Prosthecobacter debontii: one gene and its partner. The protein of the gene in region 1 interacts with the protein of each later gene in a pairwise test. Links are inferred from orthologs where the notes say so. Each region holds a gene or a part of one and is shown on either strand. Other genes may lie near its edges. The genes, in order: dnaE and dnaX.

The links.
Region 2: the proteins of dnaE (region 1) and dnaX interact in binary tests that used the Escherichia coli proteins (3 or more experiments, as listed by UniProt). The link is inferred for Prosthecobacter debontii from one-to-one orthologs.

What each region holds. Positions count from the first base shown.
Region 1 is NZ_FUYE01000011.1:11,099-27,981, reverse strand. What follows is about bases 6,782-10,879. They hold dnaE (DNA polymerase III subunit alpha), read left to right. Parts: upstream 6,782-7,082; coding sequence 7,083-10,679; downstream 10,680-10,879. Other genes in these bases: B5D61_RS15985 (hypothetical protein), read left to right, coding at 10,777-10,879; B5D61_RS15995 (transglycosylase domain-containing protein), read left to right, coding at 6,782-6,973. Also shown: B5D61_RS16010 (PSD1 and planctomycete cytochrome C domain-containing protein), read left to right, coding at 1-1,669; B5D61_RS16005 (DUF1501 domain-containing protein), read left to right, coding at 1,709-3,145; B5D61_RS16000 (class I SAM-dependent methyltransferase), read right to left, coding at 3,308-4,366; more of B5D61_RS15995, read left to right, coding at 4,547-6,781; more of B5D61_RS15985, read left to right, coding at 10,880-10,974; B5D61_RS15980 (AAA family ATPase), read left to right, coding at 11,103-12,080; B5D61_RS15975 (hypothetical protein), read left to right, coding at 12,082-12,753; pyk (pyruvate kinase), read left to right, coding at 12,977-14,395; B5D61_RS15965 (purple acid phosphatase family protein), read left to right, coding at 14,443-15,582; B5D61_RS15960 (sulfatase-like hydrolase/transferase), read right to left, coding at 15,607-16,883. UniProt on the Escherichia coli protein: DNA polymerase III is a complex, multichain enzyme responsible for most of the replicative synthesis in bacteria. This DNA polymerase also exhibits 3' to 5' exonuclease activity. The alpha chain is the DNA polymerase catalytic subunit.
Region 2 is NZ_FUYE01000015.1:89,872-102,923, reverse strand. Bases 1,988-4,943 are described here. They hold dnaX (DNA polymerase III subunit gamma/tau), read left to right. Parts: upstream 1,988-2,393; coding sequence 2,394-4,493; downstream 4,494-4,943. Other genes in these bases: B5D61_RS19180 (YbaB/EbfC family nucleoid-associated protein), read left to right, coding at 4,531-4,845; B5D61_RS19190 (hypothetical protein), read right to left, coding at 1,988-2,294. Outside these bases: B5D61_RS19200 (SixA phosphatase family protein), read right to left, coding at 1-496; B5D61_RS19195 (molybdopterin molybdotransferase MoeA), read right to left, coding at 550-1,713; more of B5D61_RS19190, read right to left, coding at 1,710-1,987; B5D61_RS19175 (PQQ-dependent sugar dehydrogenase), read right to left, coding at 4,950-6,254; B5D61_RS19170 (XdhC family protein), read right to left, coding at 6,352-7,266; B5D61_RS19165 (EF-hand domain-containing protein), read right to left, coding at 7,414-7,914; B5D61_RS19150 (HAD-IA family hydrolase), read right to left, coding at 8,353-9,030; B5D61_RS19145 (hypothetical protein), read right to left, coding at 9,138-9,359; B5D61_RS19140 (hypothetical protein), read right to left, coding at 9,444-9,677; B5D61_RS19135 (hypothetical protein), read left to right, coding at 10,260-10,754; B5D61_RS19130 (6-phosphofructokinase), read right to left, coding at 10,794-11,888; B5D61_RS19125 (D-alanyl-D-alanine carboxypeptidase family protein), read right to left, coding at 11,945-12,922; B5D61_RS19120 (RNA-binding S4 domain-containing protein), read right to left, coding at 12,991-13,052. UniProt on the Escherichia coli protein: Part of the beta sliding clamp loading complex, which hydrolyzes ATP to load the beta clamp onto primed DNA to form the DNA replication pre-initiation complex.

The DNA of each region.
Region 1 (16,883 bases):
GCGCAACGATGATGCAGAACTGGCCAAGAACGTGGTGCTCACGGAAACGGTGAAAATCGTTTCAAGCTCATTGTTAGGCATGACCGTGGGCTGTGCCGAATGCCACGACCATCGTTACGATCCCATCCCGCAGGTGGATTTTTATAAGTTGCGTGCGCTTTTCGAGCCCGGCATGGATTGGAAGAAATGGCGGGCGCCGGCCTTGCGCGAAATCTCTCTGCTGACCGAGAAGGAAAAGGCTTACGCCGCTGAGCTGGAGAAAGAAGCCAAGGTTATCGAAGCCGAGCTTCAACCCAAATTGGATGAACTGCGTGACTGGGTTTTTCAGCAGGAGCTTCTCAAGATTCCTGAACCGAAACGCGACTACGCCCGCACGGCGGGTCTGCTCTGGCAGAAAGACAAAAAGCAACTCAGTGCCGAACAGGCCGAATACCTGGAAAACAACCCTTTTCTAAAGGTGGGCAACAGCACTGGACCGTTGAATCTCTACCTAGCTAACTACAAACGCGACAAAGAACTGGCCGACATGCAGGCAGCTGTCGCGGCGCGTGCCAAGGCTGTGCGTGACCGCAAGCCGAAGAATGAAACGGTGCGTGCCTTTGCTGAACCGATCGCCTATGGCAACAAGAGCCTGGTGCCTGCCACGCTGGTGTTCATGCGCGGCAATATGAACTCTCCAGGAGCCGCAGTAAATCCAGGGGACCTGACGCTTTTGAATCCGGAACACCCAGTCGAGTTTGCATCGGATGACAAGGTGCTGCCAACTACGGGACGACGATTGGCGTTTGCCAAGCATTTGACCGATGGAAAACATCCTTTGTTAGCGCGTGTGTTGGTCAATCGCTTCTGGTTGCACCACTTTGGTCGAGGTCTGGTTAACACCCCCGGAGACTTTGGCACTCAGGGAGAGAAACCCAGCCATCCCGCATTGCTTGACTGGCTGGCCGCAGAGTTCATGGAAAGCGGCTGGAGCCTGAAGCATCTGCATCGCCTGATGATGACCAGCGCGACCTATCGCCAAAGCTCCGCCAAGCGCCCTGATGCAGAACGGGTGGATGCGGCGAATGCTCTCTACTGGCGCATGAATGTGCGCCGCCTCGAGGCCGAGACCTTGCGCGACACCATTCTGGCCACCACCCACCAGCTCAACCTGACTCCGTATGGTCCGCCGGTGCCCATTTATGAGGATGCCAATGCCCAAGTTGTGGTGGGTATGGAGAAACCCATGGGGGCAAACCAGGAAAACCGCCGCAGCATCTATGTGACGCAACGCCGCAGCACGCCTGTGTATCAGCTCGCGGCTTTCGACGCGCCGCAAATGGAGCCTAACTGTGAGTTGCGCAACGTCAGCACCGTAGCTCCCCAGTCCTTGCTGATGATGAACAGCGCGTTCCTCGTCGCGCAATCCCGTGAATTTGCCCAGGTCGTGCAGAAACATGCAGGTGTTAAGACCGATGCTCGCACTCAAGCCGCCACAGCTTGGCGCTTGGCCTATGGCACCACACCCACCGCCGCAGATGTGAGCGAACTGGAAAACTACTTGGCCGAGCAAACCGCCATCCTCTCCAGCCGTCCTCTCAAGAAGGGGGACACTCCGCCTGCCGATAACGCCCTGGCCAGCCTGTGCCAAGTCTTATTGAGCTCGAACCGCTTCATGTATGTGGATTGATCCTCACTGCCCCTGCATTCCTTGACCCGTCTTCCTGCCATGTCCACCTGCCTATCACGCCGTCACTTTCTGGGCACGAGTGCTTTCAATCTCGGTTCCCTGGGTTTGCTTTCCTTGCTCCAGCAAGATGGCCTGATCGGAGCCGAAGCTCCCGAAAAGCCGCTGCTGGATCGGGTGACCTATGACAACCTGCCGAAGAAGCCGCATCACGAACCGAAGGCCAAGGCGATGATCTCGCTCTTCATGGGCGGCGGTCCCAGTCACATCGACATGTTTGATCCCAAGCCCCTGCTGAATAAGTGGGACGGCAAAATCTTCCCCGGCGGCGAAATCAAATTCGACAATGCGGGCGGTGCGACCAAGACGGTGATGGGCAGCCCGTTCAAGTTCAGTCGTCATGGCGATTCGGGCATGGAACTCTCGGAGCTCATCCCACACACCGCTACTCTAGCGGATGATATCTGTCTGGTGCGCAGCATGAACCTGACAGGCATCCGCAACCACGTCGCCGGCATGAAGGCGCTGGATACGGGTAGCGGCATCAGTGGTCGTCCCGCGCTAGGTAGCTGGCTCAGTTACGGCTTGGGTAGCGTTTCGCAGAATCTACCCGCTTTTGTCTCCCTGGTGGTGGGAAAAAACCCGCCCGGCTCACCTTACTGGGCCAGTGGTTTGTTGCCCTCGGTTTACCAAGGCACCCATGTACGTGAGCAGCAGCCTCGCATCATGAATCTGGACGCCCCTGACTACCTGAAAGGAGCCGCCCAGGAAAAGCAGCTTTCGCTTCTCGAAAAACTCAATGGAAGGCATCTCTTGGAGCATCCCGGTGAGCTGGACCTGCAAGCCCGCATCGCCAGTTATCAACTGGCCGCCCGCATGCAGACAGCAGCTAGCGATGCCCTGGACCTGAGCGGTGAAACGGAGGCCACCAAGGCCCTCTATGGGCTCAACGATGATCGCACCCGCCGTCTCGCCGAGGCCTGCATCATTGCCCGCCGTCTGGTGGAGCGCGGGGTTCGGTTTGTGCAGATCTGGGACTACTCCTGGGACATGCACGAAAACATTAACGAGGCCCTGGTGCGCCGCTGCGGCAACAATGACCAACCAAGTGCGGCTCTGGTGAAGGATCTGAAATCACGTGGCATGCTGGATAGCACGTTGGTCTTCTGGGGAGGTGAAATGGGCCGCCTGCCCGTGATTCAAGGGCGTGGCAATGCCAAGCCTGGTCGCGATCACAACACCGACGGCTTCAGCATCTGGATGGCTGGGGGCGGGGTGAAAGCCGGGCACGTGCATGGGGCCACCGACGACTGGGGCTTGAATGCCGTGGATCAAGTGGTGCATCATTACGATTACCTCGCCACGGTGCTGCATCTGTTTGGCCTGGACGCCAACCGCCTCACCTACAAGCGCAACGGTCGTGCTGAAACCATTCTGAATGGTCAGCCTGGGCAGGTGGTGAAAGGGATCTTGGCGTAGATGAGTCTCTGGCCTTAGAAAGTGATGTGGGCACTCCTGCCCGCAGTCGCAGGTCTTGAGAGCTTTTGTGTCGGAATACCGCATCCATTCTATCGAAGTACAGGCCCTTCGATCATTCACCTCGTAGCGATGTCTTGTGACGTGCGGGCAAGAGTGCCCACATCACTTCTCCAACACCAGCACCCGGAAAGACCGGCCCATGAACGCCGGATGTGTCAGGGATTGGAACTGCCTGAGCAAAGCCTGCGTCGAGCCATCTCGACGCCCCTCCAAACTCGCCAGCACAGGCATGGCGAGCTTCCCCAGGAAACGCCCTTGTAACTCGTAGCTCCGGACTTTCAGCGACGCGGCTTCGGCAGTCTCGATCAGGCGGGTGAAATTGATGTGCGTGGTCAGGTCGCATTCGCCCAGATTTTCCAGGACTCGGTCATCGGTCTGATGCTGGGCGTAGCGGCGCAGCGTGCCGGTGCTGCGCGTCGGTGAATACAGTTCGAAGTCATCCAGGCCGTAATCGGCGATGTAAATCTGCCCATGAAAGGGCACCTTGATCAGCTCTTGCATCCAGGCCAGAGCCGCGAGGTTCACCTCGGTGGTGTAGCCTTCGGGCAAGTCCGTCGGCAAGCGAGCGAGTTCACTCTCCAACTCCGAGGAAGATAGCGCCGCGGGCGTGAAGGTCAGCTCGCCTCGGTCAGCCGCCACATACAATTCGTGCCAAACCTGACCATTCCACCGCACGAGATGGACAGGCATGGCATCAGGCAATTCATTGCACAAAAACAGGGCTGGCATGGCCGGAAGCTCAGCCAGAGAAGACACCCATTTCACCCGCTCACCGAATCGTTCAAGCCGTTGGCGCTGAACGACCTCGTAACGGGGATTGGGCTCGACAATGAGGTAACGTAGCCCCTTCGTTCCCTGTCTACCCAGGAGTTCCTCGCAGATATCCTCGGCGAGTTGGCCATCATGCGCGGCTTGCTCGATGACTGCAAATTCTCCCGGACTCCCCTGCTCTTTCCATCCCTGAAGCGCCAACTCAGCGAGCAGCCGCCCATACAATGGCCCGACACTGACCGCCGTGTAGAAGTCTCCGCTACGCCCGATGCGGCGCGGGCCAGGGCCATAGTAGCCATGTTGAGGATGATACAGCGCCTTCTCCATCACCTGAGCAAAGGTCAGCCTGCCCTCCTGAGAGTTGGCAAGATCATCGTGCAGAATGCGCATTAGTTCAGTCATGGGAAACAAGTGGCGTAGGGGCGTTGCTGCCGTTAGAGTAGCCGCCCCTGCATTCAAGGGCATCTCCTCATGTTCGGCAAAGATTTGGAAACTCAACCCCAGACGAACTGGCGCGGCGTGTCCGGGCTCAAAACCCCATTTTACCGAAAGACATGGTTCAGTGCCCTCATGGCTCTAATCATTCTCGCTGGTGTCGCCGCCCTGGGCGCTTATGCCATCATCGTGGCTCCGCTCAAAGCTAAGGCCGAGACTTACGATCTCACGGAGATCCGCAAACTGGAGGCCGCCAGCATCATCTACGACCGCAATGGCGACGAACTCTCCCGCATCTATGTGCTGAACCGCACCCCAGTGCCGATCAAGGACGTGCCGCAGCACTTTATCGACGCCCTGACCGCTCAGGAAGACAGCCGTTTCTTCAGCCACGATGGAGTGGATTACATCGGCCTGATCCGCGCTGTGTATTTAAACTTCCGCGCTGGTGAAGTCACCCAGGGAGCCAGCACGATCACCCAACAGCTCGCCCGCCAGACTTTCGGGCTCATGGAAAAAAGCTACAAACGTAAGATCATGGAGGCCTTTGTGGCGCAGCGGATTGAGCGTCAATACTCCAAGCCGGAAATCCTGGAGCTCTATCTGAACCGCATCTTTTTCGGTCGCAACTTCTACGGGATTCAGGCAGCGGCTTTAGGTTACTTCGGCAAAGATGCCCGAGACCTGACGGTGGAGGAAGCCGCCACCATTGCGGGCCTGATCAAGAGCCCGAACAACATTGAGCCGATCCGGCATCCTAAGCGCGCCATCAAGGAACGAAACTACGTGCTGGACCGCATGGTCATCGAGGGCTCCCTGAGCCGAGACGATGCCGAGAGTCTGAAGCTGAAACCCATGGTGACCGCTCCCCAGAGCAGCGATCCCAGGCTCAGCTATGCCTTTGACAAAGTGAGGCAGGAAGTGGTGGCCCTACTCGGTGAAGAACGCGCTGCCATCGGTGGCTTCCAGATCTACACCAGCATCGACAAAGACCTCCAGCGAGCCGCCGAGACGGCCATGAAAAAGCGTCTCGCAGAGGTGGAAACCCGGCCGAACTACCCTCACCAGACCTACACCCAATTTCGCGGGATTTTGACGGATTGGCGCAGCAAGATCAACAAACACGAATTGCCCGCCGATACGCCACGCCCGCTACCCGAATATCTGCAAGGCGCTGCGATCGTGATGGACAACTCCGATGGCTCCATCCTGGCCATGGTCGGTGGCCGCGACTTCATCGACAGCCAATACAATCGCGCCACAGATGGCCTGCGTCCCGTCGGCACCGCCTTTACCCCCTTCGTGTATGCAGCAGCTTTCTCTAAGCCCGGCTACTTCCCCATGACGCCACTGGCGGATGAACCGCTGAGCAATCAGCGCATCATGATCGGCGGCTTCACCGGCATTCTCGGGGAGTGGGGCATGGAGGTGGATGATCCCAAGTGGTCACGCCAACCCATCAGTTCCCGGGAGGCTCTCGTCGGCTCTCATAACTCCGCCACCGTGCGCTTGGGAGAGCGAGTCGCCTTGGAAGGCGGGCGCTTGAAACAGGATTTCAAGGACTTCGTCAAACGGGCTGGCATCGGCACCGAGCTGCGGGACTATCCTTCCAGCTTCCTGGGTGCCTCGGAGGCTCGCCTGGATGAAATGTGCCTCGCTTACTCCTGCTTTCCCACTCAGGGTAAGCGCCCAGCGAAACAGCACCTGATCCAGCGCATCACGGACTTCCGGGGCAAGACGGTCTATCAGCTGGATGAAAAGACCCTCCAACCGGTCCGGGCCATGGACGAGATCGCGGCCTATCAGGTGCATACTTGCCTCTCGGAAGCTCTGCATCGCGGCACCGGGGCTCCCTCGATTGAGTATGGTCTGGGTGATTTCCCTGCCGGTGGAAAAACGGGCACGCACTATGAGTTTAAAGACCTCTGGTTCCTCGGCTACACCTCCTCCGTCACCTGCGGTGTCTGGGTGGGCTTCGACAAACAAAAGACCATTTATCCCGGTGCCTTCTCCAACAAAGTGGCTCTGCCGATCTGGACGGACATCATCAATGCCTCCACCAAGGGCCGCACGCCTCAGGAAATCGATCCACCGGAGTCTGCCGATCGCGTGGAAATCTGCCGCGTGAGCGGTCTGCGTGCCACGGACTACTGCTATGACAAAGTCAAAGGTCCCGATGGTGTCGAGCGCTCCGTCCGCAGCACTTATTATGAATACCTGCGTCCAGGGACGAGCTACAATACCACCTGTCCCATCCATACCGGAGAAGGCCTGCCTGCCGATCTAGCCGCCTTTCACCGAGCCATCGTCCAGAATGCCAACACGGCGATGATGGCCGATGCTAACAAATACGTGAACATCGAGCCCGTGCATCTCCAGGACCCCATCATCCTCGGTGATGATCCCTACAACTCTGAGAAGCCTGTGCTCCGCGCCCGCCCCGTCAACGACGACGGCACCCCCATCCTCCGTGCGGTGCCCGTGGATGTCGGTGAAGGTGATCCCACCGAGCAGCCCATCATTCAGCTCAAGCCACCGCCGCCGATGAAGATCGAGCTGTGAGGCTTTAGGCTCTCCTTCACCTAGCTGATCCTACGGGATTGGCTAAATCTCCCGCCGCGCGCATTTTTGAGGCGAAATGTAGCGGCAACTGGCTAGGTTGAGTGGGCCAATGGCAGATTCCTTTGTCCACCTCCATGTCCACTCTGATTACTCATTGCTCGACGGCGCTTGCCGCATCGGGGATCTAGTCAAGCGGGCGCAAAAGTATCAGATGCCAGCCGTGGCGATCACGGACCATGGCAATCTGTATGGAGCCATTGACCTTTACATGTCGGCTCTGAAGACCAAGCCGAAGGTCAAAAAAGGCGAAGAACCCAGCCCTGAAGATTTGGCGAAGGTCGTGAAGCCCATCATCGGCTGTGAGGTCTATCTGGCCCCCGGCTCCATGCACGAAAAAAAGGAAGTGCAGGGCCGCAAACGCGCTTCGCACCTGACCCTGCTGGCCTCCAGCAACGAGGGCTACGAAAACCTCTCCCGCATCGTCACCGAGGCGCATCTCTACGGCCAATGGTACAATCCCCGCCTCGATAAGGACCTGCTGCGCAAGCATAGCAAGGGACTCATCTGCCTGAGTGGCTGTATCAATGGTGAGATCAATCAACTGCTGCTGACGGATCGCCCGGCAGAAGCAGAGAAGAGCCTGCGTGAATTCGTGGAGATCTTCGGGCCCGATAACTTTTATCTGGAGCTGCAAAACCATGGCATGGAGCAGCAGCGCACCGTCACGGAGCAGCTTCTGAAGTGGAGCAAAAGCTACGGGCTAAAAACCGTGGCCACCAATGACGTGCATTTCATGGATCGAGATGCCCATGAGAGCCACGACATCATGATCTGCATCGGCACGGGAGCCAACGTGCATGACCAGAACCGCATCACCTACTCCCCCGAGGTCTATTTCAAAAGCCCAGCGGAGATGCGCGCCCTGTTCTCTGAATTTCCCGAGGCCTGTGACGCCACCCTGGAGATTGCCGAGAAGTGCAACATCAACATCCGGCTCGACTCCACCAGCATCGACCGCTACCCGCAGTATCCGATGGGGGACGTGGCGGGCAATTGGCCGGACCGTGTGGCCTATCTGCGTCACCTCTGTGAGGAGGGCTTGATCCGCCGCTATGGACGCGACCGTGCACTCAATGACGAGGTCCTGCGCAAGCGTCTGGACTATGAGCTGGCCTTGCTGGCGGAAAAGAACTTCACCAGTTACTTCCTCATCGTCTGGGACTTCATCAATTGGGCGCGTGAGCACGGCATCCCCGTGGGACCGGGACGTGGTTCGGCGGCCGGTTCGGTGGTCGCCTTCGTCCTCGGCATCACCGACATTGACCCGCTGCGCTTTGAGCTGGTTTTCGAACGTTTCCTCAACCCGGAACGCGTCAGCCCTCCCGATATCGATATCGACTTCTGCCAGACCCGCCGTCCCGAAGTCATTCAGTATGTGCGCGAGAAGTATGGTGAGTTGAGCGTCAGCCACATCATCACCTTTGGCACCATGGGCGCCAAATCCGTGATTCGTGACGTGGGCCGTGTGCTCGGCTGGAGTTATGGCGATGCGGATCGCCTCTCCAAGATGATCCCCACCGAGCTGAACATCACGCTCAAGGATGCGGTCGAGAAAAACCCCGAGCTGAAGAACTACCTCGATACCGACAGCAACGCCCAGGAACTTTGGAAGCACGCCACCTTCCTGGAGGGCATCACCCGCGGCACCGGTATCCACGCCGCCGGCGTCGTTATCGGGGATCGCCCGCTGTATGACTTCATCGCGCTGACACGTGGCAACGAAGAGGAAATCGTTTCCCAGTTCGCCATGAAGCCGCTCACTGAGCTGGGTATGTTGAAGATGGACTTCCTGGGTTTGAAAACCCTGACCGTCATTCACGAGGCCGAGTATTGGGTGAAGAAGCGGTTCCCGGATTACAACACCTCCAACGCTCCGTTGGACGATGTGAAAACCTTCGAAATGCTGCAACGAGGCGAGACGGTCGCTGTGTTCCAGATGGAATCCGGCGGCATGGTCAATACCTGCAAGCAGCTGGGGCCCGATAAGATCGAGGAGATTATCGCTATTCTGGCCCTGTATCGTCCAGGGCCGATGCAGTTCATTCCCGACTTCATTGCCCGTAAAAAGGGCCTGGAGCAGGTGGAGTATCCGCACCCGCTGCTGGAGAAGATCTCCAAAGAAACCTACGGGATTCTGGTTTACCAGGAACAGGTGCAGCAGGCGGCGAACTTGCTCGCTGGGTTCACCCTCGGTCAGGCTGACTTGCTGCGTCGAGCCATGGGTAAAAAGGATGCCCAGGAGATGGCTCGTCAGCGTCTCGTCTTCGTGGATGGCTGTCAGAAGACCAACGGCATCGCCCCGAAGCTGGCGAACGAGATCTTCGACTTGCTGGAAAAGTTCGCCCAATACGGTTTCAACAAGTCCCACTCCGCAGCTTACGGGATCGTGACTTACCGCACGGCTTACTTGAAAGCCAATTTCCCGGTCGAATTCATGACGGGCGTGCTCAGCCTCGAAGTCAGCAACACAGACAAGATTGCCAACTTCGTCAGCGAGTGCCAGCGCATGGGCATCGTCATCCTGCCGCCGGACGTGAACAAGTCCGAGATGGCCTTCTCACCCGAGCGCACGAAGGACGCCGATCCCACCACCGATGCGCCGAACGCCATCCGTTTCGGCCTCGGAGCCATCAAGAACGTCGGTGAAGGCGCCATGAACACAGCCGTGGAAGAACGGCGGAAAAATGGCCCTTACAAAAGCCTCGAAGACTTCTGCTCCCGCCTCGACACCAAGTCCGTGAACAAGAAGATCATGGAGTCCCTGGTGCGTGCCGGGGCCTTTGACTTCACCAAGGAGGATCGTGCCTCCATGTTCGCGCGGCTCGATCAGGTGCTCGCTTCCGCAGCCCTGATGCAGAAGGACAAAAAGGCGGGTCAGGGCGGTCTCTTCGATGACTTCGCCATGGCCCCGCCGAAGAAAAAATCGACAGTCGAAGTCAAGGTCACTCCCTGGACGCTGGAAGAGACCCTGGGGTATGAAAAGGAACTGCTCGGCTTCTACGTCAGTGGTCACCCACTCGACAGCTATCGCGGTCACTTCGAATCCAATAAGCTGACCCGCATCATCGCGTTGGAGGAGGTGGACACCAGTGCCAAACCGCAGACGGTCACCATCGCGGGCATCATCAACACCCTGGAGGTGAAATACTCCAAGAAGGACAATCGCCCCTTTGCCACCTTCACCTTTGAAGACTTCACCGGCCAGATCGAGATGATGGCCTGGAGTGATGACTACGAAAAGCACAAGGAGCTCTTGGTGGTCGGCAACGTGCTCGAGATCCGCTGCCGCTGCATGAAGGACCAGCGCACGGAAGGAAACCGCTTTGCCCTCAGCAGCATCAAGCCGCTCCAGCCCAAAAAAGCCCGGGATCCCAAAGCGGGTGAAGCCGGAAGCGAGCCCCCAGCCCCCAAACCCGCCGCTCCACCTCCGCCACCGAAACCGCTCGTGCTCCGTCTGGACTGCCGCAAGCACAGCCAGATCGACCTGGAGCGAATCCACGAGGTGCTGGTGAAGTTCCCCGGCGAACTGCCCGTCATCTTCGAGTTCAGTTACAACGGCGGCAGCAAAGTGCGCCTCCAGGCTGGCGATGACTTCCGTGTGACTCAGACCAAGGATCTCGTGCAGCAGCTCATGATTTGGCTGTAGGCAGGCGTCGAAGCCTTGAGAGCAGCCAATCATTGCATTTTGCGCTAATTGACTCGCTCCAGTCTCAATAAACCCCCCTTCAGTCTCAGGCGGCATCATGCCGGGTGCCCGCGGAGCAATGCCGGGTGCCCGTGGAGCAATGCCGGGTGCCCGTGGAGCAGTGCCGGGTGCCCGTGGAGCAGTGCCGGGTGCCCGTGGAGCAGTGCCGGGTGCCCGCGGAGCAGTGCCGGGTGCCCGTGGAGCAGTGCCGGGTGCTCGCCGAGCAGTGCCGGGTGCCCGCGGAGCCATGCAGTGAGCCCCTGGAGCCGCGCGGTGAGCCCATGGAGCAAGGTTGAGTGGCACTATCACTTCCCACCGCCCTCTGGGACGCTGCCGCGTGTGTCGGGCCTTGCAAGGCTCCGGCGATGACGGTAGCCTTTTCTCATGATCACTCGCATCCGAATCCAAAACTACCGCTCGTTTGTGGACGCCGAGGTGAAGTTACGGCCCTTTTCGTTGGTGGTGGGAGCGAATGGATCGGGGAAGAGTAATTTGCTGAGAGCCTTACAATTGGCTTTCCGCAATCATACGCCTTTTGAGAGAGATTTTGTGAGCGCTGATCCCATCCCGCTTGAAAAGCACGTCAATTATCAGCTTGAGAAAACAACTATCCAAGGTTGGTTTGACGACAAATTAGTTCGCTGCACTACGGATGATAAAAAATCCGGCGACTTCATTAGGGCATCCGAACCAGTTTGGGTTTATAACATTCATCCCGGTAGTGTCAGCGGCATTGAAGACGTGATTGACTCTTCCACTGTTAAAGCTGACGGACAGGGGACCGTACAGGTTCTTGAATCCCTGAAAAGTGGAGATCGAGAAGATTTATTCGATTTAGTGGAGGCAAACTTTAAATGGTATGTGCCCGAGGTCGAAAAGCTGAGCCTTCGCACTGTCGAAAAAGGTAAAAAACAAATTCAGGTAAGAGAGAAATCGCTCAAGGAACTTCTGCCAGCCACTGAGCTCTCCGAAGGCACTCGGCTCATCCTCTGCATTCTCACCATCATACATCAAGAGGAGCCCCCCCCGATCATCTTGCTGGAAGACATTGATCGCGGTCTGCATCCACGCCTGTTCGAATACATGGCTCCTTTGATGAAGGACATCGCCGAGCGACATGACATCAACATCCTCGCGACGACGCATAACCCTTATCTCGTGGACTGTTTCAAAGACGATAAGGACGCCGTCATCATCGTGGAGAAGAAGGATGGAGCGAGCACACTGAGCACCCTCGCAGATCGTCTGGAAGGCTTGGATTACGATTCGGTCGATCCTGATGACATGCCCCTTGGCAATCTGTGGTTCTCTGGCCTTGTCGGGGGTGTGCCAGCCAAGATTACTCGCCGTCCAGAAAAGTGATATGGCGAAGCACCTCTACATCCTCTGCGAAGGCGAACTGGATGAGATGTTCTATGAACGCCTTGCTGAGCGTGTCACAGGACAGGATTTTCAAAGCGATCAAGAGTTTCGTGTCCGGCATGGTTCCAATTGGAAAACCGCCTTGGCGGCCTCCAAGCTGTTGATCAACCGTGTCAGGCATTGGCAGTCCAAGCAGGAGGTCGCTGTAATCATCGCCGTGGATAATGATCGTGCTCCCGGTCATCCAGGCGGCAATACTTACCCTCGACCTTTACCCAAGTTCGACCTGAACAAGCAGCCACGTTATCCGCAGTTGGTCGCGATGGTAGAAAGTGCTCTGGGACAGGATCGTTCTCAATGGCCCATTGACGTGGCTTTAGCGGTCCCTGTGGAAATGATCGAGAGTTGGGTGGTGACCTTGCTCAAACCCGACGAAGCGGAGGATTTACCTCCCTACAGTGAGGCTTCAAGTCCGCTAGCGCAGCGCTATTATGGGACGAAACCGCCGCCACAACTCAAAGACCTCCGCGATGCCGAAGCGAAGTCACGAGACATGAGCTTAGACGAGCTTTTCTGGACGGCTGCGGAAGCCGATCTTGATCCGGCGGCGGCTGTGTCTCGAAGTTTGGCGCTTTTCCTTGAAGACTTACAGGGTTGGAAAGAAGTGGAATAGGCCTCCGAGCCCAGCCTCCGCTCAAGCCCGTTCGCTCATCATCATCGGAACTTACGCAAAAGCGGTGTGGCGCTATCGCTTCCCACCGCACTCCGGGACGCTGCCGCGTGTATTGGGGTGTCGTAATAGCAACATCTTCTTGAGCACATCCTCACCCGGCATGGCCTGCCTCATGCTTCCTTGACGGGATTGCCGCTTGAATCCCCCCGTCCCCGCTCCGACCATGCCGCACATGCGCAAGACCAAGATCCTTTGCACGCTCGGGCCTGCCACCGAGTCCGCTGAAGTTATCAACAGCCTCATCGAAAAAGGGGCCGACATTTTCCGTCTCAACATGAGCCACGCCTCCCATGACTGGGTGCGCATGGTTTACGGTCGTATCCGTGAGGCCGCTGCCAAGGGTTCCAAAGAAATCGCTGTGCTGATGGACCTCACCGGGCCGAGCATCCGCACGGGTGATGTCGAACAACCGTGGCAGCTCCAAGTGGGTGATTGGGTGGAGTTTCGCTGCAAACCCGACCTCTCCCCAACGGTCCCGCTTTCCGTCACCGTCAATTATCCCGATTTGGGCAAGGATCTGAAGATTGGTGACATCATCATGGTGGATGGCGGCATGATTCAGATCAAAGCCACGGAAGTGAGCGAAAAGCGCGTCATCGGCACCGTGCTGACCAAGGGCGAGATGAAATCCCGCCGTCACATCAACCTGCCCGGCGTGCCCGTGCGCCTGCCGCCACTCACGCAGAAGGATTACGCCGATCTCGACCTCGGGGTGGATCTCGGCGTGGACTATTTCGCCCTCAGCTTCGCCCGTGAACCGGCGCACATTCAGCACCTGCAACTGCTGCTGGAGCAGAAAGGCAGTAAAGCCCGGGTCATCGCCAAGATCGAAAACCAGCAGGCGCTCAACAACATCGACACCCTCGTGGAGGCCAGCGGTGGCATCATGGTGGCTCGTGGTGACCTCGGCAGTGAATGCCCCATTGAAGACCTACCGCTGATTCAACGGCAAATCGTCGAGCGCTGCTCCTATCACGGTCGCAAGGTCATCGTGGCGACCCAGATGCTGGAAAGCATGATCGAAAACCCCGTGCCCACCCGCGCCGAGGTGACGGATATCTTCAATGCCGTGATCGAGCAGGTGGACTGCGTGATGCTCAGCGGCGAGACCAGCGTGGGCCGCTATCCTGACAAGTGTGTCGAAGTGCTGGATACCGTCATCCGTCGGATCGAGCAGAAGTATCCCTCCGGCCGCTTCGCCAGTGATGCTCCGCTGAAAACGAACAAGCATAAAACTGTCAAGGCTGCCATCCTGCTGGCCAATAGCATCCCGGGTTCTAAGCTCCTGGTCTTCACGCTGCGTGGGGTAATGGCGCATCTTCTCGCGCATCAGCGGCCCGAATACGCCCCGATCTTCGCCTTCACGCCCAACCTGCACGTCAGCCGCACCTTGGTGACCGCGCGCGGGGTACAGCCCTTCGTTTTATCTTTCGATGAAGGCAATCCTGAGAAGGCGATCCGAGATGCCATCGAAACCCTGCGCAGCCTAGGACACATCAAGGCGGGTGACCCTCTTGTGATCCTCAGTGATGCCCTCTACGACGGCGTCAACGTCGATGCCATCCTCCTGCGCGACGGCTGATTCTCCTCACAGAAAGACGGGTCAGGCGGCGTATCTTTGCGCCTGCCATGATTCGTCTTTCTGCGGTTCTCGCCCTCACCCTTTCTGTCGCCAGCCTTCAGGCGGCACCCATTGAGCGTCTCTGGCTGAGTCACGCCTTTGAAACGCCTAACCAACTTGTCGTTAACTGGGAGACCGAAACTCCCAGTGATTCCACCGTGGAGTTCGGCGCTTCAGAAGCTTTGGGCACGAAGGTACATCGGGATGAAAAGGTCACGCTCCATCATGTGGAAATCCCGCTCGCTAGCCCAGGAGGGCGCTACCATTACCGTGTGCGCTCGGGTGAGGAGACCTCGGCCATTCATTCCTTCAAAGGTTACCCCAAAGACGAGCTCCGCATCGTCATTGTCGGCGATTGGGGTTATTCGAAGGTCACGGATTTCAGTGCCTTGATGAAGGATGATCCGCATCTCATCATCAGTGCAGGAGACAATGTCGCCAGCTTGCATGAAAAGGGTCGCGAGGGCATGAAGGCCTTCAGTGCTTTGATCGCCAGTCAGCCCGCTTTGTTCCGCTCCATTCCGTTCATGCCGATCCTGGGCAATCATGATCGTGAGATCACTCCACGGGGTCCCAAGCCTCCTGAACACCCGGTCTATGACGTCGAGGCCCAAGCTTACCGTGAGTTCTTTGCTTTGCCCGGTGATGAATGGAAGTGGCACTTGGATCTGCCCGAGTTCGATATCCGTTTCATCGCCCTCGATCTTCAGCACATCAGTGACTTCGGCAGCACTTGGCAGACCTGCCATCCCTTTGATGCCCAGTCGGAGCAGTTTCTCTGGTATCGCGATCTGATGGGCCAAAGCTCGCAAGGGTTTGTCTTCACGCTCATCAATGAAAAGCAGACGGCGGTCGAGAGTCAGACCAAGGGACTCTGGCACGAGTGGTTTTCCAAGGGCAGTGCCCTCATCTCCGGGTTCGGTTACTTTGCGGATCGGGCCGAGCTCAAAAGCGGCCTCCCCTATTACAACACCTGCCTGAAAGGCGATGGCAGCCCCTACAAGGACCCACGCTCGAAGTTCTTTGCCCAGCAAGACAACTACCTGCTACTGACTCTCCGCCGTGGGCAGCCCGTGACGATTCAATTCAAGAACCTGAAAGGCGAAGTGCTCGATACCACTCACATTGAAAAACGCGTGAAGCCTTGAGCCTTCACCACCTCTGCTTTGTCGTTATCGCTTAGCACCCGGGCTGACCAGCAAGGGATCACCCTGTTCGCGTAACCAATTTTGCAATGTCTTCTCCAAGGAGGTGATTCGCTCCTGGTGCTCAGATTGTTCACTGAGATCGTGCATCTCATCGGGATCGGCATCCAAATCAAAGAGCTGTTTTCGCTTCGCTTGCGGATAGCTGATGAACTTCCAGCGCCCGTCACAGATCATCCGCTGCGTATTGGTGAAAGCACCGGTGACAAACTTATGCACCTGAGACACTTCCTTTTTCAAAAGAGGCACCAAACTCAGCCCTTGAACGGTCGCTGGAATCGGAATCGAGGTGAGTTCACACAGCGTGGGAAAGAGATCTCGTAAGGCCACCAGCGCCTCACTTCTCTGCCCCTCGGGCAACCCCGGCCCTGAGATCACAAGCGGTGAACGAATGCTGTGCTCATACTGGTTTTGTTTGCCCAATAAACCATGGCTCCCTAGAGCAAGTCCTTGATCGCTGGTGAAGACCACGATGAGATCTTTTCGACCTACCTCCTGAAGCGCACCCATGATGCGGCCGATCTGGGCATCCACGTCACTGATCATGGCATAGTAGATGGCCAGTTCCCTTTTCACCGCCTCAGCATCCCGAGGTGTGGGCAGCAGCAGTTCATCTCTGCCTTGAAGATTGCCATGATCGAAGGGATGCACGGGCGCAAAATTACGCGGCAGATTCAGCTTCGCCGGATCATAGCGGTGGGTTTCATCCGTCGGCCATTGGCGCGGATCATGAGGAAAGGCGAAGTTCACATGCAAAAACATGGACTCTCCTGAGGGTGTATCGTGGATGGCCTGAAGGGCTCCCTCGGCGATGTGGCGGCTGTTATCAGGGTCTAAGCCGACGCCTTTATCCAGCTCTGGTTTCCCCTCCTCATCCTTGAAGGTCCAGCCGCGATACCCAGTGCGCGGATGGCCTCTCTCATCCACGGTGGGTTCGGGCAGCCCCATAGCCCCGCCACTGGTGTAAAGCCCACGTGTGCCAGTATAACCCCGTTGTTTGGGGTGACCATCATTGTGCCACTTCCCGGAATACCACGTGTGATACCCAGCCTCTCGGAAAGTCTGCGCCATCGTCTTCAAGGCAGGATTGATTACTCCTGACGGATACTGCTGACAGGCCCGGAAGGGCGTGCAGCCTGTCAGCATCTCGGCCCGGCTGACATGACAGATGGGATAGCCCGCATAGGCCCGTGTGAAAGCTGTGCCGTGAGCCGCTAAGCGATCCAGGTTCGGTGTGTGAATCG
Region 2 (13,052 bases), on another replicon or contig:
TCCGCGGAACCTGAGCACGCATCAGCATCTGATCAGCAAATTCCTGAAGCCCGGGATTGTGTCCAAAGATCATGGCGTGAGCCCAGTTCTCGTCGAACTGCTGCACCACTTTGAGAATGCGTCCGGCCTCGGCCAAATAAAGGCGGGAATCCAGGAGCAGCGTCTCCAAAGGCATCCCCAGCGTTTCCAAGGTAATTTTAGCCGTCGCTAGCGCCCGAGCTGCCGTGCTGGAGACCAAGCGATCCGGCAGAGGGAGGAGTGGCGATGAATTTCCACCTCCAAAATAAGTCCGGTGGAGAAAGGACGCCACAGCCGGTGCGGCTTTGAGCCCCCTTTCGTTCAATGGACGATCATGGTCTGCCAAGCCGGCCAGAGCCCAACTGGATTTGGCATGTCGGATAACCGTGAGATACTTCATTTCGAAAAAACCGTTTTCCCTCGCATGAGGGGTGCCAAGTGTCAAACCACAGGCCGACTCTGGTGAGAAAGCCAGCATGGGCTCCCTAAACATTCGAAAGCATCCGCGAAAAAGCGCCTCTGGTTTTACGCCTAAATCAAGACCTCCACGGGCTCCCCTGCTGCCACGGTCGCTCCCGCCTCCAAACGCAGGAGAGCATCCGCCTGACTAAGAGCAAAAAGGGCATGGCTTTCTTGAAGACCTTGAACACGAAAAGCACCCTCCTTCAAAATCCCACGAAGATAATGCGGACGGTTTCCATCATTGTGAAGGGACTGGGCCGAAACGACCCGCAAACGAGTGGGCTCAACCTGTCTAGCCCCCATCCTCTTCATCAAGGCAGGTTTCACAAAGATCTGATAAGTGACGTAGCTCGAGACCGGATTTCCCGGCAGTCCGAAGATCAGTTTCCCCTCATGCTGTGCGAATAAAAAGGGCTTCCCAGGCTTCACATTGACCCGCCAGAGATCGGGTTTGATCCCAAGCGCCTGGAGAGCAGGTTTGATCTGGTCGTGATCGCCAACGGAGACACCACCACTGAGCAACACCACATCATGCGTGGCCAGCAGTTGCTTCAGTGTCTGCACGGTCTGGTCGAAATCATCCTGGCAATGACTTGAGGAAATGTCCTCGATCCCCTGCGCCATCAAGAGCGCTTGCAGCATGAAACCATTGCTATTGTAAATCTGCCCTGCCGAAAGGGGTAATCCGGGTGCAATCAATTCATTGCCCGTGCTCAAAACCGCCACTCTCGGCGGCTTAATCACCCGAATCGAGGTGAATCCTTGGGAAGCAAGCACGCCGATCCTGCCGGCGGTCAGTTTATCCCCCACTTTCAAAATCATCTGGCCCTCACAGAGGTCTGCACCCCGGTGGCGCACATTTTCGCCAGCCTGCAAAGACTCCTGCCAGCGGATGGAGTCCCCTGTGCGCTCCACATCCTCCTGCATCACCACGGCATCCGCACCCGCTGGCAGCGGCGCACCCGTGAAGATCCGGATGGCTTCCCCTTCCCCACAGACCAGATCAAGCTGAGCCCCGGCGGGCTGTTCTCCCACCACCTTCGCAAAACCAAGAGCACGGCTCTGCACGGCATAGCCATCCATCATTGAATTGTCGAAACCGGGCAGCGGCACGGTGGCGAGCACATCTGCCGCAGCAAAACGTCCGAGACTTTTCAATAGCGGCAGAGACTCTTCTTTCGAACAGGAGATCGCTGCCAAAACTCGCTCGCGTGCTTCTTGCTCGGAAATCATTGCACAGGAGGTTCGAGATCCATCACCGGGGATTGTCCGCCCAAAGGAGCTGGCGACATGGGGGGAGGCAATCCTGGAGCCTGGCCAGGAACCGATGAAGGTGCGGTCGAAGGAAGCGCCCCAGCTGGCACAGCGCTTGTATCCGGCAGCCCTGTGACAGGTAATAAAGGCATGGGCATGTCTGGTGAAAAGGCAGGGGTTGAGCTTGGCCCAGCGGGTGGCACCGTTGGGGTGACGGGAGGGGCTGATCCTGAACGCTTAAAGATGACTAGATTCGCCACACGGGGCTGGCCTTGAGTGATATCTGCAGTCAAATAGCGCCCCTTACGTTCGGGCGTGAGTTTGAGTTTCGACTCGACGCCCGTGGCATCCAAAGCGATCAATTCTGCCGCAGCAGGTAGATCAGGGAGTCGATCGCAACGGATCAACACATAGTTTTGCTCCGGGCTGACCATTTCGACAATGCCAACCAGGACCGTTTTAGGCGCTTCTTCGGGCTTTTTTTTCTTTTTAAACAAGCCGCACCCAGGCTGAACCAGCATGAGAAGAAGGCAGAGAACGGTGGTTACAAATTTCCGCATGGGTGAATCCTAATCATCCCCGACCAGAAAGCCAGAACAGGGAGAGACTTTCGCCAAAATCCTCTCGCCACGCCAGTGTGGCACGCTAGCATCTGTCTTGTGAGTTACCAGGTTTTCGCCCGCAAATACCGTCCCAAGACTTTCGCAGATGTGCTCGGCCAAGAGCATGTGGTGCGCACCCTTCGCAATGCCATCGCCCAGAATCGTCTGGCCCATGCCTATCTCTTTGTCGGCCCGAGAGGGACTGGGAAAACCTCCACGGCGCGTATCTTTGCCAAAGCCCTGAACTGTCCGGATGGCCCCAATGTGGACTTCGATCCCGAAGACGAAATCTGCCGCGAAATTGCCGAGGGCCGTAGTCTGGATGTGCTCGAAATTGACGGTGCCAGTAACAACGGCGTGGATCAGGTACGAGACCTCCGAGAAAGCGTCAAATACGCTCCCTCGCGTTGCCGGTATAAGATCTATTACATTGATGAGGTGCACATGCTCTCCACAGCGGCCTTCAATGCCCTGCTGAAGACTCTGGAAGAACCCCCCGAGCACGTGAAGTTCATCTTCGCGACCACCGAGGCCAATAAGATCCTTCCGACCATCATCAGCCGCTGCCAGCGTTTCGACCTGCGTCGCATCCCGAACACGATCATTGCCAAACACCTGCTCCACATTGCTTCACAAGAGAACGTGGATCTCGATGAAAAAGCCGCGTTTGCCATTGCCAAAGGTGCCGATGGGGGCATGCGCGATGCGCAATCCATGCTGGACCAGTTGGTGGCTTTCTGCGGCAATCAAATCCGTGAAAACGATGTGCTGGAGATCTTTGGATTCACGGCCGCTCAGGCGGTGAGCCAACTCGTGCAGCACATTCTGGAAAGCGACACGGTCGGGGCTCTACGCCTAGTCCATGAAACCAGCGAAGCTGGCAAAGATCTGGGGCGTATGCTGGCGGATCTCATTCAGTATTTCCGCACCCTCCTCGTCAGCCAAGCCGATACCGATGCCGCAGCTGAAGATCTGGAACCCGAGATTGCAGATCGTGTCAATGAACAGTCTCAGATGGCAACCACGGAGCAACTCCTTCGGATCGTCGACGGTTTGGCCGAAGTGGATGCACGCATGCGCTGGGCCACTAACAAGCGTCTGCATTTTGAGCTGGGTGTCATCCAGGCGGTGCAGCACTACAATGAGGTGAGCATTAGCGACATCATCCAGGCCCTCGATGGCGGTGCAGAGGCTCTGCCGCGCCCAACAGCTCGTCCGCAGCCAGCTCCGGTCATTGCACGCCGGGCCTCCGCCCCTGCCTTGGAGCCCCGCGTAACCGCGCCTATTTCCGCACCGAGCCCGGCCGCAGTAGCCCCCGTTCGGGAGCCGTCACCACCTGCTTCCAGCGGAGTGCCGGAAGCACGTTCTTCGGTCCCTGCCGAACCACAGCGCGCTTCATCCCCGTCACCTAAAACGGAGGCCCCCATTGAATCCGAATCTGAACCCGAGCCTGAACCGGAATCCAGCTTGGATGATGAGCCTTCGCTGCTGCAAGACGAGCCTCAGCCATATGAAAACCAAGACGAGCAGCCTTGGTTTGATGATGATGCCCCGACATCCGCATCCCCACCTGCCCCTTTGACACCGGTTTCCGCACCTGTATCCGCTCCAGAGGCCGCGCCACCGTCATTCACCAACGAGGAATTCCGTCTGGAACTGCTCAATCTCGTCCGAGCCAAGCGTCCCCTAGCCACCGCATGGCTGGAGCCAACCACGGTGCTGAGCATGGATCGCGGCATCATTAAGCTCGGCTTCCCGACTTCAGAAAGCCACGCCAAAGAAAGCCTGGATCGTGACAATCAACGGACCTTCCTCGAAGGGCTCGCTCAAGAGATTCTGGGCAAATCCATGAAGTTCCAGATGCTCGTGGATCCCAGCCTCAAGCCCCCACCGGCGGCGGAACTGTTTGCGTTTGACCTTCCCGCAGCGACGTCGGCACCTGCTCTGTCAGCTCCGCCTAAACCCGCTACAGCCCCCTTGCCGGTGGCACAAGAGGTCGCTGAACTCGCACCTGCCCCAGTCCCGGCGGCAGTTCCACAGGCTGAATCCTCAGCATCCCCCATCGATGTGACAGCGGAGTTCCAAAATGACCCGCTCATCAAGAGCGCCATTGAAAAATTCAAGCTCAAGCTCGCCGCTTCAACCCCTCAATCTTAACCCGACATCCGAATCCCTTTCCCAAGTTTTTCTTTTTATGAATATCCAGAAGATGATGAAACAGGTGCAGGAGATGCAGGCCCAGATGCAAAAGTCTCAGGCGGCTCTCGGCACCAAAAGCTTCGAAGTCTCGGTCGCCGCTGGCAAAGTGACTGTGACCGCCAATGGTCACGGGGATGTTCAGAGCATCAAGATCGCCAAAGAAATCGTCGATCCCGAGGACGTGGACATGCTCCAAGACCTCGTGCTTTCCGCAGTCCAACAGGTGCAGGCCAAGGTGAAAGAAAGCCAAGCTGCCGAAGTGAACAAAATGACCGGTGGCTTGGGCTTGCCTCCCGGTCTCGGCTTCTAAAACCAATCTCGTTTTCGACTGCACCAGAGCCAATCCCCCTGGTGTAGTCCGTCGAGGGACAATGCGAGGGGCCCCAAACATACCCTCCGAGGCAAGGGGTGAGCTTACTCGCCCTTCCAGGCCACTCGCCAGATGCAATTCCCGGTGTCATCGCTGACTAGCAACGCACCGTCTTTGGCCACGGTCACACCGACCGGTCTGCCCCAGACATCGCCCTCAGGCGTTACAAAACCGGTCATGAAATCCACATACTCTCCCGTGGCCTTCCCACCGTTGACTGGCACGGCGATGACCTTATAACCGGTCCTGCGAGTGCGGTTCCAAGAACCGTGCTCAGCCGCAAAGATCCACTGGTGATATTGCTGAGGAAATTGAGTTCCCTCGTAAAAGGTCAGACACAGAGACGCGGAATGCGCCTGGAGGATCACATCCGGTGTGACGACTTTATTCTTCAAGTCAGGTCGGGCTCCATCATGGCGCGGGTCTTGATGCCCTCCCATGTAATACCAAGGCCACCCGTAAAAGCCTGCCTCCTTCACGCGAGTGATGTAATCCGGCACAAGGTTATCTCCGAGTTCATCCCGCTCATTGACTGAAGTCCATAGCTCTCCTGTCTTCGGATGAATCGCCAGCCCTACAGGGTTACGGATGCCCCAGGCATAGACTTGTTTGTTTCTACCGTGCGGATCAGATTCAAAGATTCGAGCCCGGTCCTCTTCAGCTTGATTCCAGTCCACATTGGATTTCGAACCAATGGAGGTAAACAAACGCTTCCCATCCAGAGAGAAAACAATATCCCGAGTCCAGTGTCCTCCTCCCGTAAGCTGACCGCCCGCCGAGAGCGACAAGACCTCCTCTGGCTTTGCTCGGGCCTCTGTATCGCCGTTTTGATACGGCAGCCTCACCACAGCATCCGTGTTGCCAATGTAGAGATGTGTCGGTTCCGCACCTGGCGGATAAAAGGCCAAACCGAATGGTTGGTTCAAACCCTTGGCAAACACCTTTCGCAGCTCCGGTTTTCCATCGCCATCAGCATCCCGAAGGAGCGTGATCTGATCTGATTTACTCTCAGCGACCAAGATGTCACCGTTAGGAGCCGTCATCAGACGTCGAGGTTTCTTCAAATCGCTTTGATACAAGGTGACTTCAAAACCCGGTGGGACTTGCGGCCAAGCTTTGTCGGGTGGCTTCACCTCCTTTGGCCGATTCATGGCCGATTCCTTTTCTGCAGGTGCGGGTAAATCCTCGACGCGAATCTTTCGACGCACTCCAGGTGCGTCTGAGGTCCAATCACCCATGGCATCTTGGCCCGTCAGCAGAAGTTTTTCATCCGCGCGTGCAGCCATCGAGACCATCATCCCGACCGCGATGGCCCAAGTCACACAAGCGCTATCAATGCATCGTTTCATGCCATGAAATCGCAGGGACGATCCCAATCACGTGGCCTAAAACACCAAGCTCCAAGAGATGACTCATCGGGTTAGAGGCCTGCTCAAAACTCTTTTCTCAAGACACCACAGGTGTGGGCTTTGAGGCTGCTGATCTTTCGCAATCACGAAGGAACCCACCATCGCTGCGTGTCATCACCGCTTGAATCTCGGCAATGATCGAGAGTGCCGTTTCCTCCGGCTCTGTGGCTCCGAGATCCAATCCGGCGGGGCCATACACATCCCACTTCATGGCATTGTCAGGCTCCCAGCCTTCCTCCAGCAACCGTTCCAGCAGCCTTTCTTTCCGCGGCCGAGGGCCTAGCAGTCCCACATAACCGAAGGTCTGAGACAACGCCCATTTGAGGGCCACAAAGTCCTTTTCCTCGTGATGGTTCTTGATGACGATGGCCGTCCGCTCATCGGCGTCAAAATCGGCCACTTCAGCGGGTGCCGATACGATGGCGCTCCAGCCTAAAGCATGTGCGAAGCTGAGGAGACCTTCGTTGCCAGGAGTATCACCGACCAGAATCAGGCGCACCGGAGGCAATAAGATCTGTTCGAACCCTGGCCTCCCCTTTCCTGCCAAGTGGCGTGAGGACGATCCTGCGCATGGCGAATCGGGTTCCATACAAACGACCGCCAAGGCCGGCTGACGTTCTGCCATACACTGAGCCAAATATTGCAGGAATGCATTCCCGGGTCTGATCCACTCGATAAAGATCTGAACGGAACCATGACAACCCGAACGCTTTTGGGTATCCATCCAGAAACAAGTGGGAACGCCTGTCTCAATCACGCTCTGAGCCCGATGCACCACCTCTTCCTCTAAACATCCTTCACTGAGACTGCCCACAGCTTGGCCATCTCCCAGCACCAACATTCGCGTCCCCGGTTTCCGAAAGCTTGTGCCCAGAGTATCCACTACGGTGGCGAGGGCCATATCTGAAGTCGCAGCCGAAAAGGCTTTGATTATGTCTCGAAGGTCTTTCATGAGAGGAGAAAGTCACATTAAAAGTTAGGCAGTTCTGACCCGAAAAGCGGAGAACTGATAAGGCATCGGATGCCTGTGAATCACTGCGCCTACCGAGTTCCCCGAGAATGAAAAAAGATCGGCCTCCTCTCAGTGGACATATGCCCTTCACTTTTTATCCGGGACTGCCCCAGACGGAGATGCTGGTGGAGGAGTGGGCGCATTCCCGGTCGAGCCTTGGGGTGCGACGGGATTCCCCTGCCCTTGCTCCTGCGGCTGGGCACTGTCAGGCTGGGCTGGTGAGGTTGTATTGCCTTGCACCGCCGACTGCCCTGTCGTGCCCGGAGAGGCCTCCGCCCCGCCTGCGGTCGTGCCACCGGTTCCTTGAGTCGTGGCGGCACCCTCCACACCCGAGTTGGTGATGCGGCCAAATTCTTCTTTCGATAACTGCCCATCGCTATTTCGGTCCAGGCGATCAAAGAGTGTCTCAGGATCATTCTGGAGTTCATTCATGACCTGATTCAAAGAAGCACGGGCATTCGTTTGGCGTTGTTCTCGGCCTGTCGAATTCACACGGTTGGTATCAGCGTTTTCACTCACAGGCGGCTGTTGTGCCTGAAGGCTCAGACTCAACAGCAGGGTCATTGTCATGGAGATCAAAGGTTTCATAAGAAAAGGGTTGGTTTCTAAAAGCCTTCGATACCCTTCCCTCAGGTGGTCGTATGCCACATGCTCACCAAAGCCTGACTCCGAGCATCTTAAACCACCATGACTAGCCACGCAGTTGCTCTCATCTCATCACAAAGCACCTAACAAACAAAGATTCAGAACTCGTCTCTGACAGAGTCGTTGGAAACAAAGCACTCACTTTCTGTGGGAGAAAAGTGGTGCCCAGGGAGGGATTCGAACCCACGACCAATTGGTTAAGAGCCAACTGCTCTACCACTGAGCTACCTGGGCAAAAAAACTCATCCTTTTGAAGTGGTACGCAGGGAGGGGATCGAACCCTCGACCAATTGGTTAAAAGCCAACTGCTCTACCGCTGAGCTACCTGCGCGGATGGGGCGTTTTACATACCCGCGATGCTACTGTGCGCAAGTCGGATTTTCATTTTTCACGGACTTTTTCAAGCAAGTGCCACAGACTCTGTTCTGGACGCGAAACAGCGAAGGCTTTCCAGCCTAAGACACGAGCTCCCTGAATATCACAGTGATCATCATCCCCCACATGCCAGCTTTCTTCTGGAGTGGCCTCCATCAACCGCAGTGCAGTGTCAAACATCCGTGGATGCGGTTTAGCTGCTCCCACCTCACTCGAGAGAATGACATGTGAAAAATACGATGTCATCTCATGCCCTTCTAGGATCTGCAGCAGGCGGCGATCAAAGTTCGACAACACACAGAGGGCATGATCCTGGGCAAGGTCATCCAAGACTGGCTTCACATCGTCGAAAACAATCCACGCTTCAGGCTGAGCGAAATGACGATACAATCCGTCAAACAATGGCTCAAAAACCTCTCTGGGGATAGCCGTGCCCAATGCCGTTTCAAAGACTCTCGCGGCCAGCTGTTGCCACCATGACCTTTCATCATCATCCGCTTTCACGCCTTCAGGGCGATGCGGCGGCGGTATCTGTCCCCAAAGAGATTTGAAGGCTCGTTTCAATGCCGTCTCGTCCACCTGGATACCATGTCTCGCCGCAAACTCGGCATAGGTGCGGCCAACCGGCTGGCTCACTTGGATCAGTGTCCCTGCGGCATCGAAAGAAATGAGAGGTCGTGACATTCACTATCCATGCGTGAGGATCGTCAAATCTCCCACAAACAAAATAAAAAACCCCGCGCTTTTTGAGCGCAGGGTCTTGGAAAACGAGGGTGATCCCGGGACTGAGTTTACTCAGCAGCAGGGGTCTCCACAGCGGCGACCACCGCTTCTTCGGCCTTGGCCTTGGCAGGAGCCTTTTTCACCGGAGCCTTCTTGGCACTCTTCTTAGCGGCTTTGGGCAAACGCACAGCGGATTTGCGGCTGAGGCCAGCCTTCGCAAGAGCTTTCTTGCGAGCGATGTAGAGTTTACGACGACGACGTTTGATGGTTTTATTGAGTTGCTGGCCCATGGTGGCTGGTATTGAAATGATTAAAGCGGCGCGCAGATTGACACCTTCACCGGGGTAATCAAGCGCGAATCTTCTCTCAGCGATTTAAGGCTGGGGTTTACTGTCTTCTGCTGAGGCTGGTGCCGAGGCAGGTTCCGTCGTCGATGCGGCCGCTTGTTCCGTCGGCGGCACTCGGAAAAGCTTGCCTGTATAGGGATCTTTCACCGCCTCTCCTGGGGCCATGCCCGTCACATCCACCAACTGCTGCTTCTCCGCAAACGGACTGTTGACCATGCCAGGTCGCCCCGGCACTGGCGTGCCATAGGGGAGATCAGCCATGGAAGGTTTTGGAGAGGGAGCTTCAGGTTTTGGCTTGAGCTCGTTCAGTGGGCGTGCTGGCTCCAGCGGAATTTTGGGAACCTCTTGAACCCTATCCTCAGGGCTGGTCTCCGGCTTAACGATTCGTTTGGGGGGGCTTGGGCTTGAAGTGCCCCCCGATGCTGCGGCCAGATAACGGCTCTGTTCAGTGCGAGGACGATACGGCACGTGCGCCGACGAACTCGGCACAAAGGGGCGAGAGTCACCACTCAGGTAACGGCTGGGAGCGAATACGGGATTGTACGCACGACTCCAGTAGGTGAGCAATCCGTCGCGCTGAATAATGTTCCAAGACTCGCGAGGCGGTAGCTCGCAACCGGTTAAAAAGCATAAGGCAACCAGCGTGCTCGCGCGCATGATGGAACTTAAACTGGGCGAAAGGGTTCTTTTCATAACGGGAGATGGATGCGGCAATGAGCGTCCACTCATGTACAATGCCCTAAGATGTCCGGCTTTAGCAAGCGAAGACTGCCTGGGAGAATTCCGCCGAGAAATTCGAAAACATCCTTGCAGGCTCGAGCCGCGTTCATTTCAATCATCACCGTGTCCGAATCCCTTCCCAGCCCACGCCAGCTTTTTCACATGCTCGACAGCGGGCGGTTGACCCAAGAGCAATTTCGTGAGGCCATGGCTCAGCACGCCCGTGAGGTCATTGTCGAGATGGAAGAGGACCATCTAAATCCGGCCATGGCCTTCATTGAGCAAATGATGTCGCGCCGAGCCGCTTCTAAATTGCTCAAGAAGCACGATGAAACCCTCATCCGTGAGGTCTTGTTGGCGTTATCGGATCTCTCAGATTTCCCGCCTGGACGTTGGCTCTGGAATGCAGGTCACCCGCATATCCCACTCCATGCTTTTTTCCGCAGCCACAAGGAGCCTGTTTTCCGCATCGCATCCTTAGAGGCCGCCCCCCAGACGGTGGCCGTCATCGTCGAATACGGCATCAGCGGAATGCCGAAAGTGCTTCACAAAGAAGAAATTCGGCTACGCAGGGACCGGCGTAATCAATTGGGCCTTGAACGGCGCCGATCGCTCTAAGCTATCGCCGCCGCCCGGATGTGTTGCCCCACTTTGCCATCACTCGACACCGACGGCGCGATCTCCAAAGCAGATCCCGATGCTACGGCCCGCGCGGATGATCTCACTGTCAGGTTGCACGAGGCGAAGCTGATTCACAGCCTCTTCGATGCTCACATCCCCCACCTGGTAATGCTGATAGCTCACCATGCGGCCAAACTTACCTTCTTCGATCAAGTGGACAGCCTTGGCACCGAATCGGACGCCCAGGATACGGTCTAGGGCGGTGGGAGCCCCACCACGCTGGAGGTGCCCCAGGGTGCACGCACGGGTCTCTTTACCGGTGAGGGACTCAATCTTCTTGGCCACATAATCACCGATGCCCCCCAAGCGGTCTTCGCCCTTACCGCCTACATTTTCTTTCTTCAGCAGCTCGCCACTCTCGATGCGTGCCCCTTCCGCCACGACCACCAGGGTGCTGTGCAAACCTCGGGCATCGCGCTGACGGATCGCATCGGCCACATGCTCCATGTGAAAAGGAATTTCGGGGAGCAGAATCACATCTGCACCACCGGCCATACCGCCGTAGAGAGCAATCCAGCCCGCGTGACGGCCCATGACTTCCAATACGATGACACGCTTGTGACTTTCTGCAGTTGTGTGCAATCGATCCAAAGCATCCACCACAGAATGGCAGGCCGAGTCAAAACCAAAGGTCATGGCGGTCGCCTGAATGTCGTTGTCGATCGTCTTCGGCACGCCGATGACGGGTACCCCCATGCCGTAAAGCTGCAGCGCCGTGGTTAGAGACCCGTCACCACCCACCACGATCAGCGCACCGATCTCGAGGTGGCGTAACGTGTTCTTGGCTTTCTCGACGATCTCGCGTGGCACTTCAGCCACGTTCCCTTCCCCCACCTTGGCGACGAAGTGACCTTTATTCGTCGTGCCCAGGATGGTGCCCCCCAGCTTCATGATGCCTACCGTGCGGCTCGGGTCCAGCATCATGTAATCTCCTGGTGGCAGCAGGCCTTCGAATCCATCCCGAAAGCCGACCACTTCCCACCCGAGCGTGTGAGCAGCGCCGACGACGCCGTGAATGACTGCATTGAGGCCGGGGCAATCGCCGCCACTATTCAGGATACCGATTCGCATGGTTCGTTAGGGATAGGGTTGATGTAAGGGAAAAGGGCCGTCGATTCAGGGCCAGTTTAGAAATGGTTCAACAACTGACGCTCGTCCGTGATAGGACGACCGGCTGCCAGCCATCGATCATAAGCCGCCCAACTCTGCTGAAGAAGGGCATGAGCTTCAGCCGCAGGATTAGCCGAGCCGATGACCACCACCACCATGCGGTGGCGGTAGATGAGGCTAGACCCATCGGCCTGCTTGGTCACGGAGGAGGGACGCTCTGCGGTCACGACGATGCACCCCCCCGAGCGCGGTGTGGACGTGTATTTGAGACCATCAATGTTCGACACGCCGAGCAACTGATTCGTGTTATTGAGCGGGAGATTCATCTGAGAATCCCCACGGTAAACCGTGATGTCACGGGTGCGCTGATTGGTGTAAAAACGCAGCGCCGGACGGGAGATAGCATACAAGCCTAAGCGCGCCATATCCGCAGCGGTGGAATAAGGCACCGCGCGGGTATTCTCGTAACCGTGAGGATTTGTAAATTTGGTATGGGTGGCTCCCTCACGTGCGGCAAGCTGATTCATCTGCCGCACGAATTCCACCAAAGGGTCTCCTGTGCGCTGGAGCCTTTGCAAATGATCACGCCCGACAAAGTCACCCAGAGTGATGGCCGCCAAATCGTCGGACGTCATCATGGTTGCATAGATCAAATCACGGAGCGTGAGCCGGTCGCCAGGCTGGAGACCGAGAACATTGTTTCCGGCGATCTGCGGTGCATAGGCAGGCACTGTGGCTAAAATATTGACCCCCGCCTTCGAAGCCGCCGCCCAGTCGAGAGTCACCATCGCCGTAGCAACTTTCGCCAAACCGCCAACCGGACGTTTTTCATTCGCCTGAGAAGCCACATGAACCTTGCGGTTGAAACTATCCGCAGCCAGCACGGCTGCCTGGGCATCAGCGCTCTGTGGAACGAGAGCCGTCAACATGCCCCCCACCAGCAATGAGGAGGAGACGCATTTCAGAATCGTAACAAAAGGGGGGAAACGCAGCATAAGGCTAAGCCTTCTTAGCATCTCATTGCCCCGGGGCAACTCGGATTCGATTTCAGAACGCCGCCGTTTCAGCGAGAATGATTCTGTTCATGCCATTCCCGGAGCAGGCGGAGTTGCTGTTTATTGGGCT